4 regions of the Ruegeria sp. CDSB013 genome follow, and region 4 is predicted to be linked to each of the others. Evidence: riboswitches for the same ligand, from Rfam matches in the RefSeq annotation. Region 4 holds a riboswitch; each other region holds the start of a gene.
The links. Region 4 has a riboswitch for cobalamin ahead of AC2FJF_RS15150 (DUF1636 family protein). Riboswitches for the same ligand answer to the same signal wherever they lie in the genome.
Positions count from the first base shown of each region.

Region 1 (7,309 bases), on a different contig from region 4:
ATTTTCGGCTTCTTGCTGCAGCGCGTTGGTGTCGCGCAGGCCATAGCCGATATCGGTGGCGGTTTTGGTGATGTTAACGTGTTTTTTGACGAAGTCTTCGTTTACCGCGCCATTTTGAATGATGTAGTTGGCGATGTAGTTCAGGATCGCCAAATCGGTTTGCGGTTCAAAAACAATGCCGTTGTCCGCCAGTTCGAACGAGCGGTGTTCGAAAGTGGACAGCACATGCACCTCACATCCCGGCTTGGTCAGGCGCGTGTCCGTCAGGCGCGACCACAGGATCGGGTGCATCTCAGCCATGTTCGAGCCCCACAGCACGAAGGTGTCCGCGTGCTCAAAGTCGTCATAACACCCCATCGGCTCATCAATGCCGAAGGTTCGCATAAAACCTACGACGGCCGAGGCCATGCAGTGCCGGGCGTTGGGGTCGATGTTGTTGGACCGGAACCCGGCTTTCATCAGTTTGGAGGCCGCATAGCCTTCCCAAACCGTCCATTGCCCGGAACCAAACATACCGACACTGGTCGGGCCTTTCTTGACCAGCGCTTCTTTCCATTTTGCGGCCATGACATCGAACGCTTCGTCCCAGCTGACCGGCTCGAACTCACCGTTTTTGTCGTATTCGCCGTTGGTCTTGCGCAGCAAAGGCGTGGTCAGTCGATCCTTGCCGTACATAATCTTGGATAGGAAATAGCCCTTGATACAGTTCAACCCTCGGTTCACGGGCGCGTCGGGGTCGCCTTGCGTCGCAACGACGCGACCTTCTTTGGTGCCAACCAGAACAGAGCAGCCTGTACCACAGAACCGACAGGCCGCCTTGTCCCAGCGGATGTCCGGCGCTCCGGCTTGGGCATTGGCTTGACCGGCTGCCAGCGGAATACCAGCGGCAGACGCCGTTGCTGCGGCCGCAGAGGCCTTGAGAAAAGTCCGACGGGATTCAGAATGTGTCATTGCGTGGGCCTCCGGCTGGGGGTTGGGCTTGGGGCATCGGGCTGCGGACGGGCGTCCGCAGGATCCTCGAAATGGTGATAAGTCAGTGTCAGTGAGATGACGCCCGGGATCTGGTGCAGATCCATGATGATCTCGGACGCAAGGCGTGATGGCGTGTCTTCGACAACGACAACAAATCGCCCATCGTCTGTTTCGGCGTGAATTTCGATACCCGGTGTGTCCCTCATCACCCGCGCTGCTGCGCTTGTGTGATCAGGTGCGACATGGGCAAGACAACCGCAGATGTTCATTGAGTAGTTTCCATTTGTGGTTGAGATTGGCGTTTAAGCGCAATGGCATCGGCGGGACATAAACTTGGGCAAATCCCGCACCCATTGCATGTATCAAGGTCAAGCACGGGCTCTGCGCGGCCAGCGGTCATCAGTTTGAAACGGATGGCGCCCTGATCGCAGTTGTCCTGGCAGATGCGGCAACTCACGCCGTTCATGGATAGGCAGGTGTCCGCTGTCAGCGCGGCGCGCCATGGCCAATCTGGCAGACGGTCAATCGATAACGCTTCGGTTGGACAAATCCGGGCGCAGTCACCGCAGAAGGTGCAGGGAGTGTCAGTTGGCTTGAACAGGGGGTATCCGTCTGTCCCGATGACGATCGCATCTTCGGGGCAAGTATCTGCGCAATCACCACATTTGCTGCATGTTTCAACAAAGCACAGCTCAACCGAGCCCGGAGGTCTGGCGATATTGCCGTCCTCTGGTCTAATTTTGGCGCTTAGAAACGCGCGTCGGCTGGTCAATTGTTGCATTGCATGCGACCTGGCTACACTCGATTCCTGTAATCGAGTGTATCGCATACCGTGATCTGTGGGGGTCTTTTTTGATTTAGGTCATTTTGCCCGATTATTATTAGTCATTTGGGAAACTTTAACTTTTGCACCTATGCGACCTTTGGCGATCAGCGCCGAGGTCGAGCGGTTCGGATCAACAGAAGAAAGACAAAAACCGATCCCAGCGATGTCGTGACAATACCAACAGGCAGCTCTTGCGGGGCAAGCAACAGACGACTCAGGATATCCGAACCTGTAAGCAACGCTGCCCCAACAATGGCGGCGGTAGGCACAAGCTGGCTGTGCAATGGCCCTGCGATACCGCGCGCGATGTGGGGAACCATCAAGCCGACAAAACCGATCACGCCCGCAACGGAGACAAACACAGCAGTCGCAAGAGCGGCCACGAAGAACATTCGGAACCGCAAGCCCTGAACGGGCACACCCAGGGTGGCGGCGGTCAAATCACCAGTCAGCAGCGCATCAAGCCAGCGGCTGCGGTACATCGCATAGGCGAGGATCAATACTAAACCGGCGCAGACAAGCGGGAATGTCTCCCACCGGGCAAGACCCAGACCCCCAAGCATCCAGAATATTACCGAATGGGCCGCACGGCTGTCGCCCGCGAAAATGAGATAATTGGTAATGGCTGAAAACAAAAACGAAACTGCAAGCCCTGCAAGGATCAGTTTTTCGGGCGCGCTTGTGCGCAGCCCATGAACTAAAGCCAGCACAATGCCTGATGCGACAAGCCCTCCGAAAAACGCGGCCAGTGGCAGGGTCCAAAAGCCCAGCACATCTCCGGTTACTGTAATGACAAAGACAGCTCCCGCCGCAGCGCCAGAGGACAGTCCGAACAGAAACGGGTCCGCCAGATCGTTGCGTGTGGTGGTTTGCAGGACAACGCCAACGACGCCCAATCCGGCACCGATCACCGCGGCAAACAGCGCGCGTGGTAAGCGCAGGTCAAACACGATGCGGTGGAGCGGAGACATCTCTCCGTCCATCAATCCTGTGCCCAACAAGACACCGGCTAGCGCGTCAGAGGCCGGAATGGATGTGGTTCCGTAGATAGTCGAGGTCAGCAAAAGGGCGGCCAATACAGCCGCCCCCAGCAAGAGTGTAAGGCCAAGACGGCCCATATCAGTTCAGGCCCGGGTGCATGGCTTTGGCCATTTTCGAAATTGCTTCGATATTTGCCGGTCCGGGTGTCAGTTCTTCGTAGCGCAGACCAATCCAGCGTTCGTTCCTGACCGCATCCGTCTGAGACATCACGGGATGGTCCTGCAGGAACTTGAAGGTATCTGCGGCGCCATTTCCAGTTTGATAATCAAGTAAAACCAGGAATTCCGGGTTCGAAGCGGCAACAGCCTCCCACGAGGAACGACCCCAGCTGGTGTCCATATCATGGGTGACGTTCTCGCCGCCAGCGGCAGCAATCATCGCGTCGGGAATGGCAAACTTACCAGCCGTAAACGGGGCATCGGCGGGGCCGTCCAGCAGGAAAACGCGGGGTTTCGGCAGGTCGGCTGTCTGTGTTTCAATTTCGGACAGTTCCTCTTTCCAGCCGGAAACAAGCTTTTCTGCCTTGTCCTCAACGCGCATGACTTTGCCCAAGCGAAGAACGTCGGTGAACAGCAGGTCCATGCTGGCTTCGGGGCGATCCTTATCCAGATGTACGCAGCTTTCGGTCAGGATCATCGTTTTGATGCCAAACGGCGCAAGAGTGTCGGGGGTCACGTCACCGCCCGGCTTCATGCCATAGTACCAGCCCGCAAAGAAAAGGTCGGGTTCGACAGCGACCAGATTTTCTACTGTTGGATACTTGGGCGCAAGTTCCGGGATGTCGCCGCGCAGGGTTTCAAACTCGGGGCTGGTTTTGTACCAGCCGGTGATGCCCGTCAGGCCCACGATCTTGTCCTGCAAACCCAGTGCAAAAGCCATGTCGGTCATGTTCATGTCGTGCACGACCAGCCGCTCGGGTTGAGTTTCAAACACCATCGGCTCGCCGCAATTGTCGACGGTGATCTCGCGCGCTGTTGCGGCACTTGCAATGCCGCTGATCAGTGCAGCGCACCAGAGAGTTTTGTTCATGTTACTTTCCCTAGTTTGAGGTAGTGGTTCTTCGGATATCCAGTGCCGGGATCATGCGGCCTTCATGCTGAAAGCTAAGAAAATCGACACCGAACGTTTCACGGACCCTTTCGGGTGTCAGCACTTCGTGCACTGGGCCGAAACCGGTCAGGCGTGTGGATTTCATCAACGCGACATGGGTCGCGAATTCCGGGATCATGACCAGATCATGGACGATCATGACCACCGTAATGCCCAGCTGAGCCACCAGCGACAGCATGCGTCCCTTGGCGTCCGGGTCCAGATGGTTCGTCGGCTCATCCAAAAACAGCAGCGACGGGTTCTGCGCTAACGCCCTTGCGATATGAGCGCGCTGGCGTTCCCCCCCGGATAATACGGCCATCCGCTTGTCAGCGAGGGCAACCAGTCCGGTAAGCTTCAGGATGCGGTCCAATTCCAAGGCGTGCTCAGCCGCAGATCGATCGGCGCGGATCGGGATTTGCCCAAGGGCCACGTAGTCGCGCAGAAACAAACGCCCGTCCGGCGATTCCTGTTGACTGACCACGGCGATCATTCGGGCGCGGTCCATCGCCGAAAGCTGCCGAAGGCTGCGCCCCTTTACCAAAACGTCCCCCAGCACAATCTCTTCACCGCCGCACAAAAGATTCAGCAGCGTTGTCTTACCCGCACCGTTTGGGCCGGCAATTGCCAGAGTGGCCCCTTCACTCAGTTCGAAATTGATGTTTTGCAGCAGTACGTCGCCGTTCAGGGCGTAATACTCCAGCCCGCGCGCCTCAAGGAAAGCTCCGCAGGTCATGCGCTTGTCTCCAGCTTCAGCCGGGGCAGGCGCGCCAGGGTCTTTTCAAGAAGGGCAGGCGGGCGCTGCGTTGCGTTGGTCCACCCATCCGCGCTGCGATGGTATTGATGTGCAAATTCGGCCAAAGCATCCACGTCCTCAGTCGATTGGATGTCACCGAAAAGGTACTGCGCTTTGTCGAATGCCTGAAACCCGACGGTTGTGGGATGACCGCAACCGGCCATGCAGGAAACGCTTTGGATGTCAAAACTGGATGGAAGCTTGCTTGCAAGCGCAGCGCGCAATGAATCCGCCCGGTCAGAACCCTCGCAGGTCTCGCAAATCAGAAGGAAATGATCAGGACTGATCGACATAGCCCACTCCGCCTGTTGCCAAGCGCGGGCAGAAGGTGCCAATCATGTCATCACGTCTTAGACGTGTCATAAAGCCTCCTTCCAGGACGCCCCGCCCCGGGTTGGTTGAACATCGGATGGTAGGTCTCCTGACTTGCGGGTCGTGGCTTGGCCATCCTTCCCGACCCATTTGGGGTCAGTGGGTATTTGGCGTCGCTCACCGCTTACAGTTGCGGGGGCAGTCACGGACTTGGCGCTTGTTGGCAACCTCACCGTATTCCCTTTTCATCCCTTGGCGAACCATAGGGAACCATCGTGGGTGATGCTTGCCCGAGTTCCGATTTTGGGTCAAGCGATAATACTCAGCGCCCCACGCACAGAGGTCATTTGTCATTTGCCAACGATCTGACTACGCTGCGTCGCAGAAATGTAGGGACAAAGGTGGATATGTTCTGGTTCCGGAAGGGCCGCACATCCAATGTTTAAAACGACGAACACGCATTCGTAAACAAAGCCGGTTGAGATGAAAATTCAAGAAAACAGAACCTATTCTCAACTGAAGGTAGGCGACAAGGCGCAGGTCACCCGATTGTGCACCGTGGACGACTTGTACGCGTTTGCCTCGGCTTCGGGTGACCACAACCCGCTGAATCTGGCGGCCTATGACGGAGATGGAGATGGACACCCCGAGGCTGTCGCGCCCGCCTTGTGGCCCGCGGGTCTGGTGGCTGCAGTCATTGGAAACATCTTACCGGGGGCCGGTACGCAAACACGTCGGGCGGACCTGAGTTTTCATGCTCCGGTTATGGCGGGCGAAGAACTGACCGCCTTTGTGGCTGTTACCGAAAAGCGTGAAGACGGCGACCTGACCTGTTCCGCCGAGGTGCGCCGGGTCGGGGATAACGCATTGATCCTGAGCGGTACCGTACAGGTCACACCACCGTCGCGGCATTTGACCTTCGACTCGGTTGAGATGCCGGGACTGATCGTTCAACGTCACCGGCACTTCGACGCTTTGTTGGAAAAGGCACGTCCTCTGGACCCGATGCCCACAGCGATCGTTGCGCCAGAGGAGCCAAATTCGCTGGGCGGGGCGTTGCTGGCGTTGGAAAACAGCATCATTACGCCGATTTTGGTGGGCGACCCGGACAAAATCACCGCCGCTGCCGCCCAGCTTGGAGCGGATTTGGCCGGAATTGAAATTATCCAAGCCAAAGGCCACGATGTGGCTGCTCGTCGCGCCGTCGATCTGGTCGTCGAAGGCAAGGCCCGGATGCTGATGAAAGGTCACTTGCACACAGATGTCCTTTTACGCGCCGTTCTTCGCCGCGAAAACGGCCTGAGGACCGGGCGACGCTTGTCGCATGTGTTCGTTATGGACGTGCCGGGCATGTCCCGGCCCATCATGGTTACCGATGCGGCGGTGAATATCGCACCGGATCTCGAAACCAAGGCCGATATCGTTCAAAACGCCATCCATCTTGCGCATTCTATTGGCATCGAGATGCCCAAGGTTGGCGTCTTGTCGGCGGTTGAGACCATCAACCCGCATTTACCGTCGTCTGTCGATGCGGCGCTGTTGTCGAAAATGGCCGAGCGTGGACAGATCACCGGCGGGCTGGTCGATGGCCCCTTGGCCATGGACAATGCGGTTGATCTGAACGCCGCGCGGACAAAAGGCATCACCTCACCGGTCGCGGGGGTCGCAGACATTCTGGTTGTTCCGAATATCGAAGCCGGCAACATGGTAGCCAAACAGCTGACATATATCTCGCATGCCGAGGCTGCCGGCGTCGTGATAGGTGCTGCGGCACCGATTATCCTGACATCTCGGGCAGATGATGATGCTTCGCGGCTGGCGTCTTGTGCTGTCGCGGCGCTGCATGCAATTGCGAATGAAGGCAAAATCCATGGCTGAACATGTTTTGGCACTGAATGCCGGGTCGTCCTCGTTGAAATTCGCGCTTTACGAACTGGTCGAGGACCGACGTCCCAGTATGCGCTGGCGCGGTCAGATCGAGCGGTTGGGGGATGCACCACGCTTGTTGGCCCAATCAGCAGGGGGGCGGTCTGTCGACCGTCAGTTGTCTGGAGCCAAAACACATGACGAGGCCATCAATGCGTTTCTTGAACTTACCCGCGAATACCTGCCGGACATTCACGTCCGGGCCGTGGGCCACCGCGTCGTTCACGGCGGACCAGTCTATTCGGAACCTGTCGTGGTGGACGAGCACGTCTTTGATACGCTAAGCGGTTTCATTCCCTTCGCGCCTTTGCACCAACCCTACAGCCTTGCGGGTATCAAGGCGGCCG
Region 1 covers NZ_JBXWPA010000004.1:131,149-138,457, reverse strand. The annotation lists gene napA (nitrate reductase catalytic subunit NapA) at 1-951, opposite strand, end outside; gene AC2FJF_RS08965 (chaperone NapD) at 948-1,241, opposite strand; gene AC2FJF_RS08960 (ferredoxin-type protein NapF) at 1,238-1,753, opposite strand; gene AC2FJF_RS08955 (FecCD family ABC transporter permease) at 1,903-2,916, opposite strand; gene AC2FJF_RS08950 (ABC transporter substrate-binding protein) at 2,918-3,868, opposite strand; gene AC2FJF_RS08945 (ABC transporter ATP-binding protein) at 3,879-4,664, opposite strand; gene AC2FJF_RS08940 (DUF1636 family protein) at 4,661-5,017, opposite strand; cobalamin riboswitch at 5,119-5,326, opposite strand; gene AC2FJF_RS08935 (bifunctional enoyl-CoA hydratase/phosphate acetyltransferase) at 5,520-6,914, shown strand; gene AC2FJF_RS08930 (acetate/propionate family kinase) at 6,907-7,309, shown strand, end outside.
Region 1: another riboswitch for cobalamin. It lies ahead of AC2FJF_RS08940 (DUF1636 family protein); the one in region 4 lies ahead of AC2FJF_RS15150 (DUF1636 family protein).

Region 2 (7,309 bases), on a different contig from region 4:
AATCATGCCACCAACGGACGTGGTAGAGGATGACACGGATATCGGTGTCATGTGCACTGATGTGTTTGGTCCGGAATGGAAAAAACTGCGTATTGCGCATCTCGCGACCGCTGATCGCGTTGGTTTTGAGCTATTCGAGTTTCACGGGAATTATGTGCCTGAAAACAATATCGATTTTCGCCAGAATGGTACGTTCCATTTTTGCGTCCAGGACCCGGATGTCGAAGGCCTGGTAGAAAAAATCGTGGCGGCCGGCGGCAAACAACGGATGCCGATCCGATACTATTATCCCGGTGAGAAACCCTATCGCATGGTCTACGTCGAAGACCCATTTGGTATCGTCTTTGAGATATACAGCCATTCCTATGAATTGACGTATTCGTCGGGTGCTTACACCTGACAATCGGAACAGACCTTGGTGTGCAACCGGAAGAGGCGAATCCTTTCCGGTTGTCGCCGTATCGCAAGGCTCAGAGTTCTTTTCGTGCCCTCAGCGCCGCCGTAATCGTCCCGTCGTCCAGATAATCAAGCTCGCCCCCAATCGGAACACCCTGCGCCAGTGAGGTCAGGCGGACCTGTCCCTCCAACTGATCCGCGATGTAGTGGGCGGTGGTCTGGCCATCGACAGTGGCATTTAGGGCCAGAATGACCTCAGAAATCCCTTCGGCCATCACCCGATCCTTGAGTCGGGGAATGCGCAGTTCGTCCGGTCCGACCCCATCCAGAGCCGACAATGTGCCGCCCAAAACGTGATAGCGACCCTTGAAAACTGCAGCGCGTTCCATCGCCCAGAGATCAGCCACATCTTCGACCACGCACAACTCTCCGGTCGCGCGATCCTCGCTATCGCAGATGTCGCAGATATCGGTGGTGCCCACGTTGCCGCAATTCAGGCATTCGCGGGCGGTGGCAGCCACCTGCTGCATTACGTCCGACAGGGGCGTCAGCAGCAGGGCGCGCTTTCGGATCAGGTGCAGCACTGCGCGGCGGGCCGAGCGGGGGCCGAGGCCGGGCAGTTTGGCCATCAGGTCGATCAGATTGTCGATATCGCTGTTCGAACTCACGGCGTGCGCTCCTGCAAAAGGGCCGGACAGGGGTGCCCGGCCTTTGGGTCGTCAGGAGTGTCTATCAGAACGGCAGCTTGATGTCTGCGGGCAGACCCATGCTTTCGGTCAGCCTTGCCATCTCGGCCTGAGAGCGCTCGGCCGCTTTGGTTTGCGCGTCCTTGATAGCGGCCAGAATCAGATCTTCGACAACTTCCTTATCGTCGCCGTTGAAGATCGACGGATCGATGTCCAAACCCTTCAGCTCGCCTTTTGCGGTGGCGGTGGCCTTCACCAGCCCCGCACCGGATTCGCCCACAACCATCATGTTGTTCAGCTCTTCCTGCATATCCGTCATCTTGGTCTGCAAATCCTGTGCGGATTTCATCATCTTGGCCATATCGCCCAGACCGCCGAGTCCTTTGAGCATTTACTGTCTCCTAAATTGTGATCGCCTTAGGCGAACATATACAGCGTAAAGTGTCATCGACGCACATAGCGCAATTGTCAGCCCTATGAACAGGCTGGAATGACCGATGCACCCGATGTCTGCCGCCGATCTACGCGAGTCATCCATCAAGTCGTCGACAAAAATGTGAGCCGCCCAAATCGCCCAAGCGAAGGACGTCGCCAATGCGATCCATAGGTTTCCGCGCCAGATTGCTATAGCAGACAACACCAGCAAGACCATGGATACCGGATGCAAGGTGAGAGCAACTGCTTCGACCAATTCGCTAACCGGTTCGCCATCCCAGCCAGGGTTAAATACTTCGCATGCTTCGTAGTAGACCGCATCGATGTGTGCAAAGTGCAGCTGTTAATCCTCCTCGAACGGGTCCCATTCGTCTTCGACCTCAGGCAGGGCTTCGGTTTCGACCTTGGCGGCGCGTTCTTCCGGGGTTTCGATCCGTTTGATGCGCGCTTTGGGGAACTGCATCAGAACGGCTTGAACCAGTGGGTGTTGTTCGGCCTGCGCTTTCAACGCCAGATCAGCCGCGTCTCGAACCTCGGCGATTGTTGCCGCGTCCCCGTCGGCCACGATTGAGACGGCCCATCGGTTTCCGGTCCAGCGTTGCAAGGCTGAACCAAGCCTTTGCGCCAGATCGGTCGGCGCTTTGTCCGTTGGCGTGAACTCGATCCGTCCCGGGGAATACGAGACGAGACGCACGCCGTTTTCGACCTCAACCAACAGTTTTACGTCCCGGTTGGTACGGATCAACTCGACTACGTGTTCGAAGGTTGGATAGCGTGCCAGCGCGGTCTGGATGTCCTGGGCAAGCGCTGCGGTGGGTGCCCCTGCCGGCCCGCGCTGGGCCGAGAGATGCGTAGAGGATGTCGCCTGCGTAGGTGCATGAGTTGGCACAGCCACACCACCGCCAGGTCCCCCGCTTGGTGGGGGGGGAGGTGCATCCTGTAGTCGTTTGATAAGTTCTTCGGGGCTTGGTAAATCGGCCACATGGGTCAGACGAATGATTGCCATTTCGGCGGCCATCATCGCGTTGGGTGCTGCGGAGACCTCCTCCAGCGCTTTCAGCAACATCTGCCACATGCGCGTCAACACCCGCATTGGCAGCGCCTCGGCCATCTGTTGACCACGCGCACGTTCATCCGGTGAGACGGTGGGGTCATCGGCGGCATCGGGCGTGATTTTGACCACGGAAACCCAATGGGTGATCTCGGCCAGATCGCGCAGAACGGCCAGCGGATCGGCCCCTTCGGCATACTGGCCGCTCAACTCGGTCAATGCTCCAGCCGCATCACCGCGCAGGATCATGTCCATCAGATCCAGCACGCGCCCGCGATCTGCAAGGCCCAGCATTGCCCGAACCTGATCGACGCTGGTTTCCCCGGCACCATGTGAAATCGCTTGATCCAACAGCGATGTTGCATCGCGGGCAGACCCTTCGGCCGCGCGCGTGATCAAAGCAAGCGCGTCTTCTGCGATCTGCGCATTCTCAGCCGCTGCGATCTTGTTGAGAAGGCCAATCATGTCTTCGGGTTCGATCCGGCGCAGGTCAAACCGCTGGCATCGTGACAGCACTGTCACTGGAACTTTGCGAATCTCGGTCGTCGCAAAGATGAATTTTACGTGCTCGGGCGGTTCTTCAAGCGTTTTGAGCAGGGCATTGAAGGCGCTGGTCGACAGCATGTGAACTTCGTCGATGATATAGATCTTGTAGCGCGCACTGGCGGCACGATATCGGACACTGTCGATAATCTCGCGAATGTCGTTCACACCGGTCCGGCTGGCGGCGTCCATCTCCATCACGTCGACATGGCGTCCTTCCATGATGGCAATGCAATGCTCGCACTGGCCACAAGGTTCGGTCGTTGGTTTGCCTTCACCATCGGGACCGATGCAGTTCATACCTTTGGCGATAATCCGGGCAGTGGTGGTTTTACCTGTACCGCGAATGCCGGTCATGATGAAGGCTTGCGCGATCCGATCCGCTTCGAACGCATTTTTTAGCGTGCGCACCATTGCGTCCTGTCCAACCAGATCTGCAAAGGTTTCGGGGCGGTACTTGCGGGCAAGAACCTGATAGGCGGGGCTGGGCGTTTCGGTCATGTCTGCTCTGTCAGATTCGTGTCAGAAATGTAGCGTAGAGACCCGGGCCGCTCGCGTCCACAGCAGGCTTCGTGGAATTTCGGTTTGGACTGCGTCTGTAAGCGGGATAAACCGGCTGTCAAAACCTGGTAAGCCGGTGGCAGTAGGAGCATAAGCTTTGGCAAAATTTGCAATCTACGCACTGCCTGTTGGCTCAGGCACTTTGGCGTTGTCCCCCTTGCCTGGCGGCGGCGGCGGGTATGTGGATGATCTGAGGGTGATACAGGACTGGAACCCTGATCTGGTGATTTCAATGACCACTGAGGCCGAGATGCAGCAGGTCGGTGCAGGCAGTTTTGGTAGAGACGTTCAAAGCAGACCCGCGACCTGGGTGCATCTTCCGATCGAGGATTTTGGCACGCCGCCCCTGCCAATCGAAACTCTTTGGCCTCAAGCCAGCGCAGCCGCCCGGCAGGTGCTGTCCGAGGGTGGACGCGTGCTGGTGCATTGCCGGGGCGGTTGTGGGCGGTCGGGGATGGTCGCGCTTAGGCTCATGGTGGAAAGCGGTGAAGACCCAAACCACGCGCTAATCCGGTTACGCTTGGCTCGACCCTGCGCGGTGGAAACGGATGAGCAGATGGCCTGGGCCATGAAGCCGACCCAGAGCGATCGGTGAAGCAAAATCAGGCTGTTGCTTGCTGCACGATGTGCTGTGACGGTCGCGGCGCAAGTGCCGATGCCTCGAGCATTGCGCAAGGCAAGGCGGTCAATACACCTGTTGGCAGAGTGGCGAATTCAGGGCTGAACATCATATCGGCGTAGTCGTCCAACATATCTGCCGAGTCGTCTGCGTTCGCGCCGCAATAGACCCTGATCCGGGACGGGCTAGCGCGAAACCGAGCCGTGCAGCCCTCGCCGCAATGGGTCAGTTCGCTGGAACCGTCCACCTCAAATTCGCTGGTCGTCATTGGTTGTGCTGTTGCCATCGCCTCGGCCAAGGCCCGAGCCATTTGTGCCAATGCGGGGCAGGTTTTCCCCGTTTTCTGGCACAGGGTGGCGGTGAACTCGTGGGTCGTTGTCTTCCAGATCATAATGCGCCCTCCGCGCGGTGAGCGGGGGACGTGGAACAGGTGTTTCAGTCAACTGAAGACCTGCCCGGACACCCCGCCCGAGTTTCGGTTTTTACTTTGATGGCAGGTCTCCTGACTTGCGGGTCATTGCTTTGCCGACCTTCCCAGCCTTTCGGCCAGTGGTTTTTCGGCATTGCTTACCGCTTACAGTTGCGGGGGCAGTCGCGGCCTTGGTCCGTTCCGGCATTGCCGGGCTGGACCGCACCGAGTTCCCTTTTCATCCCGCCCCAATATAAGGACGAGAACCATCACCTCATCGCTAGCGGTTGTAGGTGGCTTGAGTCAAGCGGGCTGTTTTCCATCGTTCAAGTGGACGCTTGGTCACTTTGAAAATCTGTTGACTCTAGTCGCGCAAAAGCGCCGATATGCCATATGTGAACCGAATAGTTCAGATGCTTGCGAGGGCACCATGTTGGACAACACTCCGGTCGTTTTGACCGAAGATTTCACGTTTTCTGCCGGAGAGGCCGAACTGTCGGCACGGCTGTATATGCCTGCCTCGGCACCTGATGTGGCGGTTGTAGTCCATGCAGCCACAGGCGTACCGCGCGACTATTACCAGCATTTTGCGCGGTGGCTGGTGGAAGAACAGGGTATGGCCTGTCTGACCTATGACTATCGCGATTTTGGCCACTCTCTAAAGGGGCGTCTGCGCGATTCGCAGGCCACGATGGCCGATTGGGCGTTGATCGACATGCCCGCTGCCCGCACTGAAATGCGGCGCAGGTTTCCTGTCGCGCAACAGTGGAGCATTGGCCATTCGGTGGGTGGAATGCTGGGGCCAATTCAGCCCGATATTGAGCAGATCGACCGGATGATCTGTGTCTGTTCAGGTTTGGTGACGGTATCCGACCACCCCTGGCCGTATCGCGCACTGGCGACAATGTTCTGGTATGCCCACCCGCCATTGCTGGTTAAGGCATTGGGATACCTGCCGGGAAAGGCACTTGGGTTCGGCTCGGACCTTCCGGCACGTGTCTACTGGCAGTGGCGCAAATGGTGCACCGCTGCGCTGAGCTACGTGCCGGATATCGGCAAAAGCCTTCCAGACGCCCGTTGGGCTGCGTCGGAAACACCCGTCGATCTGTTCACAATGGACGATGATCAGGTGGTGCCCCCGAACGCGGTTTGGCGCCTGGCCGATCTTTACGGTCCCAAAGCCCGCCGGCATCAGTTGTCGCCGAAAGACTTTGGATTGGCCGGGGTCGGTCACATCGGCGCATTTGCGCGCCGAAATGCGGCCATATGGCCCCGGTTAATCGCCTGAGCCGGTACTTACAGCTTTTTTCGGGATTTCTTGTCCTGCATCACCGATCGTACCATCTTACCAAAGGCCTTGTCGCGCGCACGAGACTGCGCCACGGTTTCCGAGTTCCTCTCATCCTCGCGCCGCAGCTTTCGCCAGCGCTCTAACCGCTCAGCGTCCAGTGTTCCGTTGGAAATCGCATCCTGCACGGCGCAGCTCGGCTCGGCCTGATGCTGACAATCGGAAAAGCGGCAGGTCTGAGCCAATTCAAGAATGTCGGAAAAGACCTCATCGACGCCATCTTGTGCATCCAGCAACCGCAAAGCCCGCATGCCGGGTGTATCGATCAACCAGCCTCCGTTCTGCATCGGATGCAACGCGCGGGCAGTTGTCGTGTGCCGCCCGCGCGCGTCGTCCTCGCGAATGCCGGAGGTTGCCTCATCCAGGCCCGTCATGGCGTTGACCAATGTTGTCTTGCCGACACCGGATGAGCCGACCAGTGCAGCGGTCTGCCCGGTGGGGCACCAGGACAGAACTTGCTGAACGTCCATGGCATCCAAAGCATTGATTGCCAGCACGGTCAGAAACGGAGACAGCGACACGGCCGCTTTGGAGTATTTATCAGGATCGGTGCAGGTATCGGCCTTGGTTAGTATGACGACCGGATAGCACCCGGCCTGATGTGCCAAAGCCAAATACCGTTCCAGCCGGGCCAGATTGAAGTCGGCATTGCAGGAACTGACGATGAACAGCACATCCACATTGGCGGCGATCAACTGGGCCTCGGCCCCAGTTCCGGCGGCGCGGCGTTTCAAAAGGCTGCGGCGTTCCAGCAGCTGTTGAACGCGGTTATGATCATCCGCCAATACCCAGTCGCCGACGGCGAAGTCGCCCGTCGGCTGGGCCAGGGTGAGCAGAGGTGTTTCACCGTTGATGTTTGCACCGATCAGACGATCACGGTGAACGGCTGTGATGCGAAAGGGAACGCACGAAGGATTGGCCGCATGTTGGGCGGCAAAGTGTGAGGACCATCCCAGGTCCGAAAGTGTAAAGGACATTGTTCTGCATGTGTTCAGGTACAGCAAGCCGTCTGGATGGCGGTCGCGCAATCAGCGGTGATGTGTTCAGGCAGGTGTGAGGGTCGGCCTCAGAAACGCTCTGCCCAAAGGGTTTTTGCTACAATCATAAAAGCCCTCCTGTGGCTAGCGGTTCAAGTAAGTGAGAGGTTGGACATCGACCCAAGCGGGGCTCGTTGTGGCTGCTTCCTTCCGGACCTGACCAGGTTGGCGAGGCGCTCGCCCGCGCCAACCTCTCGAAAATCGATATAGGGAAGACACGCAGA
Region 2 covers NZ_JBXWPA010000011.1:142,135-149,443, forward strand. The annotation lists gene AC2FJF_RS18100 (lactoylglutathione lyase family protein) at 1-400, shown strand, start outside; gene recR (recombination mediator RecR) at 471-1,064, opposite strand; gene AC2FJF_RS18110 (YbaB/EbfC family nucleoid-associated protein) at 1,129-1,473, opposite strand; gene AC2FJF_RS18115 (DNA polymerase III subunit gamma/tau) at 1,861-3,612, opposite strand; gene AC2FJF_RS18120 (protein-tyrosine phosphatase family protein) at 3,770-4,267, shown strand; gene AC2FJF_RS18125 (hypothetical protein) at 4,275-4,682, opposite strand; cobalamin riboswitch at 4,767-4,986, opposite strand; gene AC2FJF_RS18130 (alpha/beta hydrolase family protein) at 5,131-5,988, shown strand; gene rsgA (ribosome small subunit-dependent GTPase A) at 5,997-7,025, opposite strand; RNA gene ffs (signal recognition particle sRNA small type) at 7,184-7,282, opposite strand.
Region 2: another riboswitch for cobalamin. It lies ahead of AC2FJF_RS18125 (hypothetical protein); the one in region 4 lies ahead of AC2FJF_RS15150 (DUF1636 family protein).

Region 3 (7,309 bases), on a different contig from region 4:
TGGGGATTGGGTTGTAATGAGTTTCCGTTGGCAGAGCGACCGACCGGACCTTCTAGATCTGGTTCGGTCCTGTTGCATAAGGTGGTCGCTCTATCAAACGCTTTTCAAGCCTTTGGAAAAGACGCAGCCATTTTTTTGGTTTGAAGACTCGCGTTAACGGTTTATTCTCATATCTTCACTATGCGATATTTTAATGGGAGTGTTCCTATGAAAATGACAGCCATGATGCTTGTTGCCGCTGCTGTTCTTGCATGCGGAGCAACCGTAGGACACGCCAAGGACAAAAACATTCTGCCAAAAGACAACGCAGAGTTCGTAAACTACGGCGAGGAATCCGGCTGGAATATTTTTGTGGATAAGAGCCGAAATACTTGCCTGATCGAACGGGTAGATGAGAATACCAACGTTGTTCAAATGGGTCTGACCCCAGACAAAGACTTCGGCTACATGGGTGTTTTTACAAAGGCGGACATCGAATTTAAGGATGATAAAGTTGAGCTGCTCATGGACAACAAATTGTACTATGGCGATACGAAAGCAGCTCCACCCAACTTGGCAGACGGGTACAAGGGCGGTTATCTCCTTGCTAACAATCCTGACTTCGTCACAGACGTGATGGAACGCGAAACGATGATTGTAATGCCGGAGTCCAATTTTGCTTTCGACATAAGCCTTGCTGGTACCAAGAAGGCGATTGAAGCGGCGCGTGAGTGCAATGCTTCTCTGACCAATTGACCTGTGCCAATGCTTCAAGGCCGTTCACTTTGTGGGCGGCTTTGTTTTTGACCGTGCGACTCCTGAGTATCGAGGAAGCCTTTAGTCGAGTTTAGGCTTTAACTTCGATCAACACTGTCTTGTGACTTAGACAGTTTGTCCCTTTGTTCCAAAATAACATTTTTGGAGGCACGAAAATACGTCCGATTCGGGCTCGAAGCGGTCATCTGACTGTTTCTGTCGGATGTCCGTTTGCCAGCGCGAAGCGGACGATAGTGCATAAGTGCAACAGTCTCGACACATATCACGCGACTAAGAAGAACCTGAGCAAGAATGTGAATTGCGCCTATGCGGTACTGAAGAGCAGAGACTGCAAACATCGTTGGTATCCTGCTCCCGCAACCAAACTTTAAGGTCGGATATCAAATACTTAGCCTCGCATAACGCGAGGCTTTTTGCGTTAGGTCCAAACTGACTGGAAGCATTGTGGAAGCAACAGGATACAGTTGTGAGTGTGGGTATACCTCCGAAAGGGATTTGAAACGCGAATTGTCCAGAATTTTTCACAGTGCATGGCTGTCCTTGAACCGCTCAAACCCAAAGCGGGATGTAGGTATAAAGTAACGAATGCGGCCCAACGCGTCTGTAAACGCGACTCCGATGATGTCGTGCATGTCCTGCCAGTTTCACATCTCGAAGCGGTTGCGGAGTTGCTTAGAGCCCAATCGCATCTCAAATCGCCAGATTTGACTTGCTACCCGGTCGGTCAGGTCAAGGGGCGGTTTTGCTGGTGACGTTTAGGGACACAGAGCCAAATTCAAGGACGCAATGCCCTGCCGCTGGGTTGTTTGGCGATGTTTGGGAGAAGAATGTGGGGGCTTTTGCTCCCTAAGTGCCTCCGGTGGGGCAGCATTTGCTTTGGGGCCGGGCCGCCGTCGTGACGGAAGTACTGTTACATCCGGTGCGCATTTCCCTGATCTAAACTTCGGATGACCGCAAACGCCGGGGGTACTCGGATCGAGACTATTGTCGGGAGGCTGGGGAAATGGCACCGCCCGGCAACTCGATTTGGAAGAAGGCCATCGCTCTCCTTTTAGACTTTAAAGCCGCACATATCTGTTTCTTTTGATCAGGACAGAACATGCGCAGACCCAGCGTTAGAAAAAGATCTCAAACGCTGGATGGTCTTTCATCAATAAAGCAAAGAATTGGGCTCCGGCTTGGGTAATATGCACTCGGTCCGCAGAAATAATGTCTCCATTTTGATCGAAAACATGGATCTGATTCCCATTTGTGGTCGCGTAGCTGATGATATCGACATACAAACCAGCCGGTATGACCGACGCATTCTGCCTGTTTGCCTCAACTATTTCTTCGAATACCTTAGTCGTATAGTTTGGCCGACCATACCTGGGCAGTAAGGTGAATGCATTGAGACTATAACCAAAGTGTTTGGGGCCGACGAAGACGATATTGTGTTGCGCGGCAAGCCCGTTTTCAAGAAAGAGTTTGCAAGCGCCGGAAAGGTTGACGATTGGCAAGAAAGTCGCGTCAGCATTTTGTATCAAAGATTTTGTGTCATCGTCCCAAAGCCTGGGCTCGCAAACATTGAGTGCGTCGCGATAAATTAGATTTGCATCCTTCATTATGCCCATCTCAATGAGAATATTCGCAAAATCACGGGCCTGACTGTTCCCGACAATCAAAATGTTGATGCCGCTGTTCGTATCAAACTTTTCTGCGTCGTACTGGCTGATGCGGTGATTATACCCAATGTGCATCCCCGCTGCGACCTCTCGATCCGTGTCGAAAACGCGTGTAGGGAAGCCTTGTCCGAGATACAGCGAAAGCCCAACAGCACACAGCGTTGCGGTCACTGCGGTGCACGAAACAACAAGGCGTGAAAGAGAGATCGCGTTTTTGTTGCGGAACGGTTGTTCGACAAAACGCCAGGTCAGATAGGGCAAAAGGAATGCAAATGGTATCAAGCTGGCAAGAAAATACGGGCTGGGTTCTTCAAAGCTAGCAATGCGCGCAAATGCGAAAATTGGTTGGTGCCAGAGATACAGGCTGTAGCTGATCAGGCCAATGCCAACCAGAATTCTGATGCTCGGCAGTTTGGCGACAAAAGTGCCTTCCTTTGCATAGAGGAGAACGAGCAAAGACCCGACGACCGGAACGGCTGTCAGGTATGACGGGTGTTGCATGGTCCCGTCAAAGATCACCATAGATGCAATCACCGCAATAAGGCCAAGTAGCGAAAGACTGTTGCTCGCTCTAACCTTGCGCCTATTTTCCCAACAGGCCCCCAATGCACCGAATCCGAGTTCCCAGGCGCGTGTATGCAGAAGATAAAATGTGCTCTCCGGGTGGGTTTGAACCAACAGTACGCTCGCCAGGAAACTGGACCCGATGATAGCCCAAACCAGCAGATCCGTTCTGTGTTTAAGTACCGGGTACAGGGCCATAAGCAAAAGCGGAAAAACTATGTAAAACTGTTCTTCAACTGCCAGGCTCCATGCGTGAACCAGAGGTTTGAACTCGGACGCGAGGTCCCAGTATCCACTTGTTAGCGTGAGAAGAACATTATTCAGAGAGAACATCGTGGCCACGACACTCTGGCCGAAGTTTTCCAGTGGATCGGGCAGCATGGTAAACCAAGCGATAGGAATACACACCAGTACGACGACACTCAGGGCAGGCAAGATCCGTCGGGCCCGACGCTCGTAGAACTTCAAAAGAAAGAAGCTATTTTTTCCAAGATCATCAAGGATAATAGAGGTTATTAGATATCCGCTGATAACGAAGAAAACGTCTACGCCTAAAAAACCTCCACTGAACAGGCTTATGCCGGAATGAAAAAGAACCACTGGTAAAACTGCAATGCTGCGAAGGCCATCAATTTCTTTCCGTTACAGCATTTAATCAAAACCCACTCTTGTATTTTGTGCTCGGGCCTGTGAGCTTTCGAAGCGCATCTGTCGTCAAGAGTGTGTCGAGGAACTTTGAGCCGCCGCAGCCAATCGAACAAAGTATTGGCAGGTTTATGCGTTCCGGTCGTTGCAAGACCCAGGCTGAAAACTTCTGAGTGAGCCCCGCGAAGTCACTGCCATTGCTAGCACCCTTATCGTAGAATTTTTTTGGCTGATTGGAGCCTGGTACAAATTGCCATCACCGATTGGTTCGCGCTCTTGTCGAATCAAATCAATTCGTATTTGGTCCACGTGATGGTTCCCGACTGTATTCTGCGGTCAGGGATAAAAGGGAATACGGTGCGGTTCTGTGAAAAGACCAATTCCGTGACTGCCCCCGCAACTGTAGGCGGCGAGCGACCCGAGATCGTCCACTGGGCAATAGCCTGGGAAGGATCGGGATAGCTTTGACCCGCAAGTCAGGAGACCTGCCATCCGAAATTTATGAACCTGGGCGGGGTGTCCCAGAGGGAGATGACAATGTTTCAAGCGGTCCGTACCGTGCACGAACTTGCGCTCGCTTTGCCCCTGTCCGAACACAGGAGGCGTTGCCGTTGTCATTGCAAAAAGCTGACACCCAAAGGGGTAAGTGCTTGACGGAATTTAGTGTTCCGGTGCTGGTCACGGGGGCTCTGGCGCTGTCGGCGATCTTGTGGCTCGCGATTTACGCGGTGATTTGATGTCGGCCGTTTTACAAATCCGAGATCTGACGTTGGGCTACCGCGACCTGACATTGTTTCACCGCCTCTCCATGGATATCGCGTCCGGGACAACCCTGGCCGTTCTTGGTGCGAACGGGTCGGGCAAGAGCACATTTGTAAAGATGCTGCTGGGCTTGATGGATCCGCTTTCGGGCAGTTTGACTTGGCCGCAGGGCCGTCCTGGTGACATCGGGTACCTGGCGCAGATGACCGAGTTCGACCGCCGATTTCCCATCCGTGTGAGGGATCTTGCCGCGATGGGTGCTTGGCGCGGGTTTGGTTATCGTACCGGGCTGGACGCCGCGGCACGTGACCGGATGGCCGCCGCGCTGGATGAGGCCGGGGTACTGGATATCGCTGACCGGCCTCTGCATATGCTATCGGGCGGGCAACTGCAGCGCGCGCTGTTCGCACGGGTTATCATGCAGGACGCGCCGCTGATCCTGCTGGATGAACCGTTTGCCGCCGTCGACCAAAGTACTGAGGCGCATCTGCTGTCGATTATACGCCGATGGCGCGATGAGGGGCGCGCGGTGGTTTTGGTGGTGCACGATCTTTCCTCGGTACTGGACTATTGCAGCCACGCGCTGCTTTTGGGCGGGCAAGAGGCGACCCATGGACCGGTGAATGACGTTCTGACACCAGACCGGCTGGTTGCACAAGGATACCTCTCGGAAAGTCAGGCGTCCTGGATGTTCCGTGGCACCCATTCAACAGCGGAGCACGCCAATGTATGACCTGATCGTCGAAATGTGGAGCTTTGCCTTCATGCGTCGCGCTTTTGTGGCAACCACGGTTTTGTCGGCTTCGGTCGCGCCGGTGGGGGCATTTCTTGTTCTGCGTCGCCTATCGCTGGCTGGTGAGGCCATGGCCCACGCGATTACCCCGGGCATCGTCATCGGCTTTGTCACGGCGGGCTTGTCAGTCATGTCACTGCTGGTCGGAGGGCTTATCGCGGGTGTTGGCGTCGCCATTTTGACCGCCTTTCTCGCACGCCGGACGATCCTGCGCAGCGATGCCAGCCTTGCCTCGCTGTATCTGATCGCACTGGCGGTGGGTATCTTTATTCTGTCTGCAGCAGGGTCCGCAGTCCCATTAAAAAGCTTCCTGTTCGGATCAATCCTTGGGATCGACGACGCGTCGATGATCCTTGTCGGAGGGGTGGCGACGGTAACATTGTTGGCATTCGCCGTTCTGCTTCGTCCGCTGATTGTCAGCACCTGTGATCCGGTTTTCTTCGAAACGCAGACGCGCCGACCGTGGTTGGTAGATCAGGGTTTTATGCTGCTGTTGGTTCTGAACCTGCTGGCCGCGTTCAAAACACTGGGAACGTTGATGGCCGTTGGCTTGATGATCCTGCCCGCAACTGCGGCGCGCTATTGGGCCAGTACGATCACCGGGCAACTGGTCCTGGGCTTTGTGTTTGCCTTGTCCAGTTGCTGGATCGGCCTGACCCTGTCCTACTTGTTCCCGGACACGCCGTCCGGCCCGGCGATCGTTTTGGTTGCCGGTGGGTTCTTTCTGTTCTCGGCTATTTTCGGTCCCCTTGGTTTTGGCAGACGGATGCGCAAACCGTCTGTTTCCAAAGACATCCCCATTGCCCAAATTCAACAAGAAGAGAGAGCACAATGACTCTTGTAAAGTCACTCTACGCCGGCATTGCCTCTGTGTCGTTTGCTTTGGCTGCATTGCCGGCCGTTGCGGCAGAAGACAACGTCAAGATCGTCGCTAGCTTTTCGATCCTCGGCGACATGGTCGAAGAGGTCGTGGGCGATCTGGCCACGGTTACGACAATCGTGGGCCCGGATGCGGATGCGCATGTGTATCAGCCTTCGGTTGCAGATGCGAAGGCCGTTGCCCGGGCGGATATCATCTTTGTCAACGGTCTGGGCTTTGAGACATGGTCCGATACCCTAATCGCTGAATCGGGCACTGACGCAACCGTGCACGTTGCCACCGACGGCATCACGCCTGTCACAGTCGAGGGCAAAATCGACCCCCACGCCTGGAATTCGCTGTCGAATGGCATGATTTACGTGACCAATGTCGCCGACGTGATGACAGAGGCGATGCCCGAGCACGCCGAAGAAATCGCTGCCAATGCCGCGGTCTATATCGCGCAGCTTGAGGCGCTGGATGTAGAAACCAAGGCAAAGCTGGCAGGTCTGCCCGCCAATCGCCGCACGGTTGTGACCGCACATGACGCATTTGGATATTTGGCAGACGCCTACGGCCTGACTTTCCTTGCGCCGGTTGGCATCGACACCGAAGCAGAGCCATCAGCCAAGGATCTTGCTGTTCTGATTGACCAACTGAAGGCGGATGGTGCTGCCGCGTTGTTTGTTGAAAACATCACAAGCCCCACTTTGATTCAGCAGATCTCGGATGAAACCGGAATCGTGATTGGTGGACGGCTGTTCTCGGACGCCTTGTCGGAACGGGGTAGCCCTGCCACCAGCTACCTTGCGATGTTCCAGCACAATCTGAACACTCTGCTGAATACACTTGGGAACGCAACCGCAAGCTAATTGGTCTTCAGGCACGAGGCGGTGCTTGATCCGCCGCCTCATACGGTGCTTTGGAACACTGGGTTTTGGGAAAACGTCGCTTAGTCCGGCTTCCAGCCGTCTTCGTATTCTCCCAAAGTACGGGAAAGATCCAATAGCGAGGCGAAAAATCTTGCGTAAACGTCCCGTGACATCATCGTCTTGTTGTCATCCAACACCTGCAAAAGATCGACAACGCCCGAGGCAAAGGCGTCATAGACCAACTGGTCCGCAGGCGTGGGGTCCAAGGTCCATATGTCGTGCGTGTTATAATACCCTGCGGGTTGGGGGTCGTCGTCTATCATGTGTCCGCCTCATTTTGATGCCGCACATGTAAGTGAGAGGAAGGCGAACGCTAGTGATGTGGCGGAAAGTC
Region 3 covers NZ_JBXWPA010000021.1:9,493-16,801, reverse strand. The annotation lists gene AC2FJF_RS23055 (hypothetical protein) at 208-735, shown strand; gene AC2FJF_RS23050 (acyltransferase family protein) at 1,872-3,617, opposite strand; cobalamin riboswitch at 3,926-4,136, shown strand; gene AC2FJF_RS23045 (metal ABC transporter ATP-binding protein) at 4,366-5,124, shown strand; gene AC2FJF_RS23040 (metal ABC transporter permease) at 5,117-6,019, shown strand; gene AC2FJF_RS23035 (metal ABC transporter solute-binding protein, Zn/Mn family) at 6,016-6,915, shown strand; gene AC2FJF_RS23030 (hypothetical protein) at 6,996-7,238, opposite strand.
Region 3: another riboswitch for cobalamin. It lies ahead of AC2FJF_RS23045 (metal ABC transporter ATP-binding protein); the one in region 4 lies ahead of AC2FJF_RS15150 (DUF1636 family protein).

Region 4 (7,309 bases):
GACGCATTATCCTCGCGAAAATCACTTTTGCTTTCCGTCAGTCTAAAAGCTGCTTTTCAGAAAGGTCAGGAGGACGCGCGGGACTATCTTACCGAAATGCTGATGCGGACGAAATTCGAACCAGACGCGACCGCCTTGGTCGCTGGTGCCGTACGGCCTGATAGTTACGGGTATTTTGAAAGAGAGATCGTCCAACACGTTGTCATGCTAGGCCAGAAGATTGATCCTCGAGATGGCTTGAGAGAATTCACCGATTGGGATGCGTTGAAAATAACCATAACAGCATTCCTGGACGAATAGTGCGCCATCACCTCGGAGAGCATCGAACCAATGACAGAGTTCGGCCGGCCTTTCACTGACTCGGATGAGGGCGCTGGCGTTATCCTTATATCGAGTATCAACGCCAGATCAGGTGTACGATTGCCCAACTGCGTTTAACCTATGCCTCAACTCCGCCACAGTTTCCCCCGCGCCCCTATATCAGTTCCCCGCCATTCCCTACCGGGGAGTCGAGACTGGTTATTCGGCCAGGTCGCAGGGGGCCTGACGGCGAATCTAAGAAAATCTCGGGGAGCGCCGGGGAAGCATGGGGAGCCATTCGGGGACCGTTTTGAGGAGGTGTCAACAGGGCATTTATTATTAGTATCAATATCTTAAATATAGTTATAAATTTATGGGGAGACTTGGGGATACCCTATAGCGCAGAATGTGAAAAAACGCAGAAATACACTTTTCTAGAATGCTCTAAGGAATCCCCCTCCCCCGCTCCCCGCACTTTGAAAACAGTGCACAACACTGCTGCGTTCATTGCGAAGAATCCGACAGTGTTTGTTCGCCTTCCCTCCCACGTAGTCATCAAAACCGAGCCAAGAACTCATACATTGGTCCACCGAAGAAAATCGCGGGTCCTTCCATGGCATTGTTACGTGGGTTTATTCGCGCCGTGTTCTATTGGCCGGTGCGAAAAAACTCAAAAGTGGGTTTTTGGGTTGGGGTTGTTGTCTTCGGAACAGATTTGCAAGCTTCATCATACCTAGATAGTAACCGCATAGGTTGAAGCTGGAACCAGAAGACGCCCGAGAGCGGCGCCCTAGTAGTCAATTTTATAGTTCATGTCGGAAAGTCTTCGATGCGATATCAACAAAACTAGCTAGGTTTCGAATGCCCAAAGAAGATTTTGCGAGTTTCATTGCCAAGCATCGCTTTAAACCACACGATCTTTTTGCATCCGTCTCAAAGGGTGTTACCACACAGGAGTTTCAATTAGCGAAGTGTTTCTCTCAAGTCGACCTACTGAGATGGGACTTTGGAGACGGTCAGCTCGCCGAGTTAAACCGAGCGCTGACGGTCGCAACATATATTGCAGAAAGCAGCACGGATCATCCAGAGGGTTTCGCCGCATACACTTCAAAGCTGCAAGAGGAATCGTGGAATTACGCATTGCGCTTTTCCCCTTACCATAAAGTTCATACCGCACTGGAGAACTTAGAAAGGGTGCATGCCGCAATGCTGGAAGCAAGCCTTGGTTTGAATGCGGCTACGGCAGGGATGGACACCGTTCTTGAGTTCAAGCGCTCAGATAACTCTGCGTATGCTCGAGAACAATCTAAGGCAACATCCAATCTTTTAACATTCTCTGCGCTTTATGCTTCATACGTAGATGTTTGCAGACGTATCCGAAAATACACCAAGCTGGAAAACAGTGAATCTTACACCCGGGGAATTGGAAGGGTAATCGGGAAGAACTCCGGCGCGCATAGTTTTGCCATGGGTCTAAGGAACTTTATTCTACATCATCATTTGGTGGAGCCTGGCATAACCATTTCGATGGGGGAAAGTCGCACGGTGCGACTGCTACTCGATTCAAACGCTTTGCTTTTCGCAGGTTTCAAGTGGAAAGCGGACGCTCGAGAATACATCCGTTCGGACAAAAAGCTGGATGCACTGAAAACGACCACCACTGTAGTCAAAGACGTTGCTAGACTTGTAAGGTTCCATCGGAAGATCGCAGAGAAACGACTACCGGAGGAAAAGTTCGCTCACGACACTTACCTTCACGAACGAACCAGGTTTAGACACCTCCAGAACGCGACGTTCGATCCGGGAGCAATTGTCTAACGGCGCTCAACTGTTTTAGCACGCGTTGTAAGCCCCAGCATTATGTCGGTGGCTCTAGACAGCTCCATTCCGGATGAAGAATTACGTATACAACTGACTACTCTGGCAAACCGGCATCAGAATCTTTCAAATGAAAAATGGCAGTTGTTGCCGACGAAATCGTGCAGCTATTGAAGCAGCGTTTAAGGTATCCGAACACCGGCTCATATCTTGACGGGCGGAAGGTCGAGTGACGGCGCATTCAGGCTGCGACGCGCCTGAAAGCAATCAGCGTTGCTGTGATCATTGCACCAAAATCCACTTGAACCAAAAATCGAGCATCATCCTTGATGGCGTTAAGCCAATGAACAATTTCAACCAACAATCCCGCAACATTCGCAAGCCCACGTACCGATAAAATCTCACTAAACAATTGTTATTTATTAAGAAATTTAATTCCTTTACGCAAGTTCGAAATTGGTACTCGCCTCCACTTCTTTTCAAACACTTAGCTTTCTGCGCTGCTTTCGCAAATCCGGGCGTATACACTTGGGTATCATGTTCCTACTGGCTTCTGGAACAGCATAACCGTCGCCGTTGATGTCCGGGGTTAAATGTCGAAGCGGTTTGAAAGTAATGCCACACGTGCCAAATCTTTTCCCGCGAACAAACGGCGCGACGCACAATGCGACAGTGGTAGAGGGATGTGCTTTGTCTTTGTCGCGCCTTTGCCCGCTTCCTTAATATTGCCCAAAGGTTCGCACAGAACGCGATTGCCCAAGGCGCGCCTGTTGCGATTGCCGGTCCAGCGATTCCGTTTACACAACCGCACTACCTGATTGCCAAGCCCGGAAGCGCTCAATCATCCGCGGCTGCGGGGCTGTTTTGCTCCTGGCTTCGTGATCGGATCGCATCGGATGCCGCTGACTGACTTCGGCTGGTCGCTTTTCTGACTTAACCGGTTTTCAATCCTCAGTCGTGCTTGACAAGCCCCCTGCCCGTGCCGCATGTCGCATGCGTTGGTGTCCATCCTCGGATGGATGAAAAGGGAATGTGCCAGCGATGTCATCGCCAAGCACAGCCGCCCCCGCGACCGTGACCGGAGAGGGTGCCCAAAGCCACTGGCCCAATAGGCCGGGAAGGCGGGACATCCGACAGGGCAAACGCTCTGACATCCGCAAGCCGGGAGACCTGCCAGCACCCGAAGTTGAAACCGGGCGGGGTGTTCCGGTGTCGGGTCCATGTCGCACACGTGGCCCGCATGAAACCCCGTCCCCCGTACAAAGGATTAGGGGGATGAGAGACGTGACCGAGACCGCACCAGTCGAATTGCTGGTCTGCACGACATGCCGCCGTGGGTTGCCCATCGAAGATGACGCTCAGCGACCCGGCACTTTGCTGCACACAGCGCTTGAACAGGCGGGCTTGCCTGACGGCGTGGACCTGAAGCCGGTGGAATGCCTGTCGAATTGTGATCAGGGATGTTCGATCGTTTTGCGTGGTGGCCCGTCCCGATGGACCTTCGTCTATGAAAACCTCGACGAGGCCGACCATGTCGAGACCATCGTCGAAGGCGTCACCAAATATCTGGCCGCTGAAGACGGTCTGGTGAAATGGCGTGAGCGCCCCGAGCATTTCCGCAAAAACTGTGCGGCCCGCATTCCCCCGATTGGAGCCCTGAAATGAGCAATCTTGAAAAACTTCCCGTCACCGTGATCACCGGCTTTCTGGGCTCGGGCAAGACCACGCTGGTCAAGCACCTGATGCAGAACCCGCAGGGCAAGCGTCTGGCTGTGGTCGTCAATGAATTTGGCGATGTTGGCGTCGATGGCGATATCCTGAAATCCTGCGCCATTCCGGATTGCCCGGCGGAAAACATCATGGAACTGGCCAATGGCTGCATCTGCTGCACCGTAGCCGATGACTTCATTCCGACCATCGAGGCACTGATGGCGCTGGAGCCGCGCCCCGATCACATTCTGATTGAAACCTCTGGTCTGGCGCTGCCGAAGCCGCTGCTGAAGGCGTTCGACTGGCCGGATATCCGTTCTAAGATCACCGTTGACGGTGTGATCGCTCTGGCCGATGCCGAGGCCGTCGCCGCCGGGCGCTTCGCTCCGAATGTCGAAGCCGTGGACGCCCAGCGCCTGGCTGACGACTCGATCGACCACGAAACGCCCCTGTCAGAGGTGTTCGAGGATCAGATCTCGTGCGCCGACATCATCCTGCTGACAAAACCCGATCTGGCGGGCGCCGAAGGTGTGGCGAAAGCCAAAGAAGTCATCGCCGCCGAAGCTCCGCGTCCGCTGCCAGTGGTCGAAGTCGCCGAAGGTGCCGTAGACGTGCGCGTCGTGCTGGGGCTGGAAGCGGCCGCCGAGGATGACATGGATGCCCGTCCGTCGCATCACGATGGCCATCACGACCACGAACACGACGATTTCGAAAGCATCATCGTCGAGTTACCTGAACAGACCGACCCGGCCCAACTGGTCGCCAATATCGAACGTCTGGCCAATGAGCTGAACATCCTGCGCGTCAAAGGCTATGCCGCCGTTCAGGGCAAACCCATGCGTCTGCTGGTGCAGGCCGTTGGTGCCCGCGTACGTCACCAGTATGACCGCCCGTGGGAACCCGGTGAAGAGCGCCGTTCGCGTCTGGTGGTCATCGCCGAACACGACGACATCAAAGAGGCCGCGATCCGCGATATCCTCGTGGGCGTGACCGAGGCCGCCGAGTAAGCCATGCACGTCGTCTTCCGCGAAAGCCACGGGCTCGAGGAAACCGAGACCCCGACCGATCTGGGCCAAAGTCCGGCGGATCTGGTGGTGCTGTCCTTTTCGGACAGTGACCTTGGTGCTTTCGCGGCGGGCTGGCATCGCGGTGGCGGGGCCGAAGGGCGAATGCCGACAATGCGGCTGGCCAACCTGACAGCACTGAAACACCCGTTGTCCGTCGACACTTATGTCGAGCAAACGCTCGAGGGCGCCAAGGGCATTCTGATCCGTTTGATCGGCGGCGTGCCTTACTGGTCCTATGGCTTGCAGCAAGTTCTGGCGCTGGCGCAATCCAAGGGGATCGCACTGGCCGTCCTACCTGCCGATGGGCGTGAGGATACGCGGCTGGATGATTACTCCACCCTGCCCGTCTCAACCCTGCGGCGGCTTGCGCATCTGTGTGACACCGGCGGCGAAGTCGCGGCGCAAGCGGCCTTGGCACAAATGGCGCTGGCGGCTGGGCTTTATGCCGGGCCGGTGATGGGCGCAAAGACCTTGCCAAAGTGCGGTGCGTGGTGCCCGGATCGTGGCGTAATCCCGGTCGAAACAGCATTCTCGAGCGACGCGAGGCGTATCCTCGTGACCTTCTACCGGGCTTATCTGACATCTGCAGACACCGCCCCGGTCGCAGCCCTGATCCGCCGATTGCGGGAACGCGGGTTCGAAGCAGTAGGCATGTTCGCCCCCTCGCTAAAAGCACCTGCCGCCGCCGATTGGCTGCGCGGGAACATCGCCGCCATTAAACCGTCGGCCATTATCAACGCCACTTCCTTCTCGGGCAAAGGCGCATCGGGTACATCGCCGCTGGACGCTGCCGATGTTCCGGTGTTTCAGGTTGCTCTCGCAACGTCCCGCCGCAAAGCCTGGGCCGAGGCGGAACGCGGTCTTTCGCCCGCTGATTTGGCTATGCACGTTGTCCTGCCTGAAGTGGACGGGCGAATTTCTGCAGGCATTGCCTCGTTCAAGGAACCGGGCAAGCGTGACCCGCATCTGGAGTATTCACGTTTTGCCCACCGGGCTGAACCGGAACGGATCGAGGCCATCATCGACCGTGTCGTCGGCTGGCTGAACCTGAACGACAAGCCCAAATGGGATCAGGTGCCCGCCTTGGTGCTGTCCACCTATCCCGGCAAGGATTGGCAGATGGCCCATGCGGTGGGCCTCGATGCTTTGGCCTCGGCCGAGGCGATGCTGGCCGACCTGCAAGGCGAAGGGTATGACACCGCTCCTGCCCAGCCGATTTCTGATACGTTGTTGGACGCGCGGATTACGTGGTCGCTTGGCGAATATCTGACTGCGCTAGCAGAATTGCCGGAACAACTGCGCGCAGACCTCGAAATCGTCTGGGGCAAGCCCGAGGATGATCCGGCCTTTGCAGATGGCGCGTTCCACTTCACCGCCCTGCGCCGCGGCAAGGCGTTGGTCGCGTTGCAACCTGAACGCGGCACGCCCGAGTTGCGTGATGACGATTATCATGACCTGTCGCGTACCCCGCGCCACAGCTACGTGGCCTTCTACCTTTGGCTGCGCAAAGGTCTTAGTGCGGATGCGCTGATCCATATCGGCGCGCACGGCACGCTGGAATGGCTGCCCGGCAAGTCGGTCGCGCTGTCCAACGAATGCTGGCCCGAAGCGCTGATCGGCGACCTGCCTGTCATTTACCCCTTCATCGTCAACGACCCTGGCGAGGCCGCGCAGGCCAAGCGCCGGATCGGGGCGGTCACGCTGGGTCATGTCCCACCGCCGATGAGAGAAAGCGGTACCCCGGATCGGATGGTTCGGCTGGAATCGCTGCTGGACGAATTCTCGAACGCTGATGGCTTGGACCCCAAACGTCGCGACCGCCTGCAAGAAGATATCCGGGACGAAGCGCAAGCCATCGGGCTGGAGAGCGACCTTGGCCTCGATCAGGCCACCTGCATCGCCGAGGCGATCACTCGCATCGACCGTTTCGTCTGTGACATCAAAGAAAGCCAGTTCGGCGACGGGTTGCATATCTTTGGACGTGTGCCCGAAGCCACCGCCAATTTTGACACGGCTCCTTCTGCCCATGCCGAACGCCGGGCATTGATCGACGCGCTGGCTGGCAAACGGATCGAGGCAGGCCCGTCCGGGTCCCCCTATCGCGGGCGGTCAGACGTGCTGCCCACCGGGCGCAATCTGTATACCACCGATCCGCGCTCAGTCCCCACCCGTGCAGCCTATACCCAAGGCGTCAAGCTGGCAGAAGAATTGGTGCGGCGACACCTGCAGGAAGAGGGCGATTATCCCAAGGGGCTGATCGTTGATCTCTGGGGTTCAGCCACGATGCGCACGGCGGGCGAAGAGTTTGCCATGGCGCTGCACTTGCTGGGCGTCAAACCCGTTTGGGACAAAGGGGCCGAGCGGGTGTCGGGCATCGAAGTGCTGCCCATCACTGACCTCAGCCGCCCGCGTCT
Region 4 covers NZ_JBXWPA010000008.1:198,227-205,535, reverse strand. The annotation lists gene AC2FJF_RS15165 (flavodoxin domain-containing protein) at 1-300, shown strand, start outside; gene AC2FJF_RS15160 (hypothetical protein) at 1,162-2,118, shown strand; gene AC2FJF_RS15155 (hypothetical protein) at 2,360-2,530, opposite strand; cobalamin riboswitch at 3,101-3,310, shown strand; gene AC2FJF_RS15150 (DUF1636 family protein) at 3,394-3,783, shown strand; gene cobW (cobalamin biosynthesis protein CobW) at 3,780-4,835, shown strand; gene cobN (cobaltochelatase subunit CobN) at 4,839-7,309, shown strand, end outside.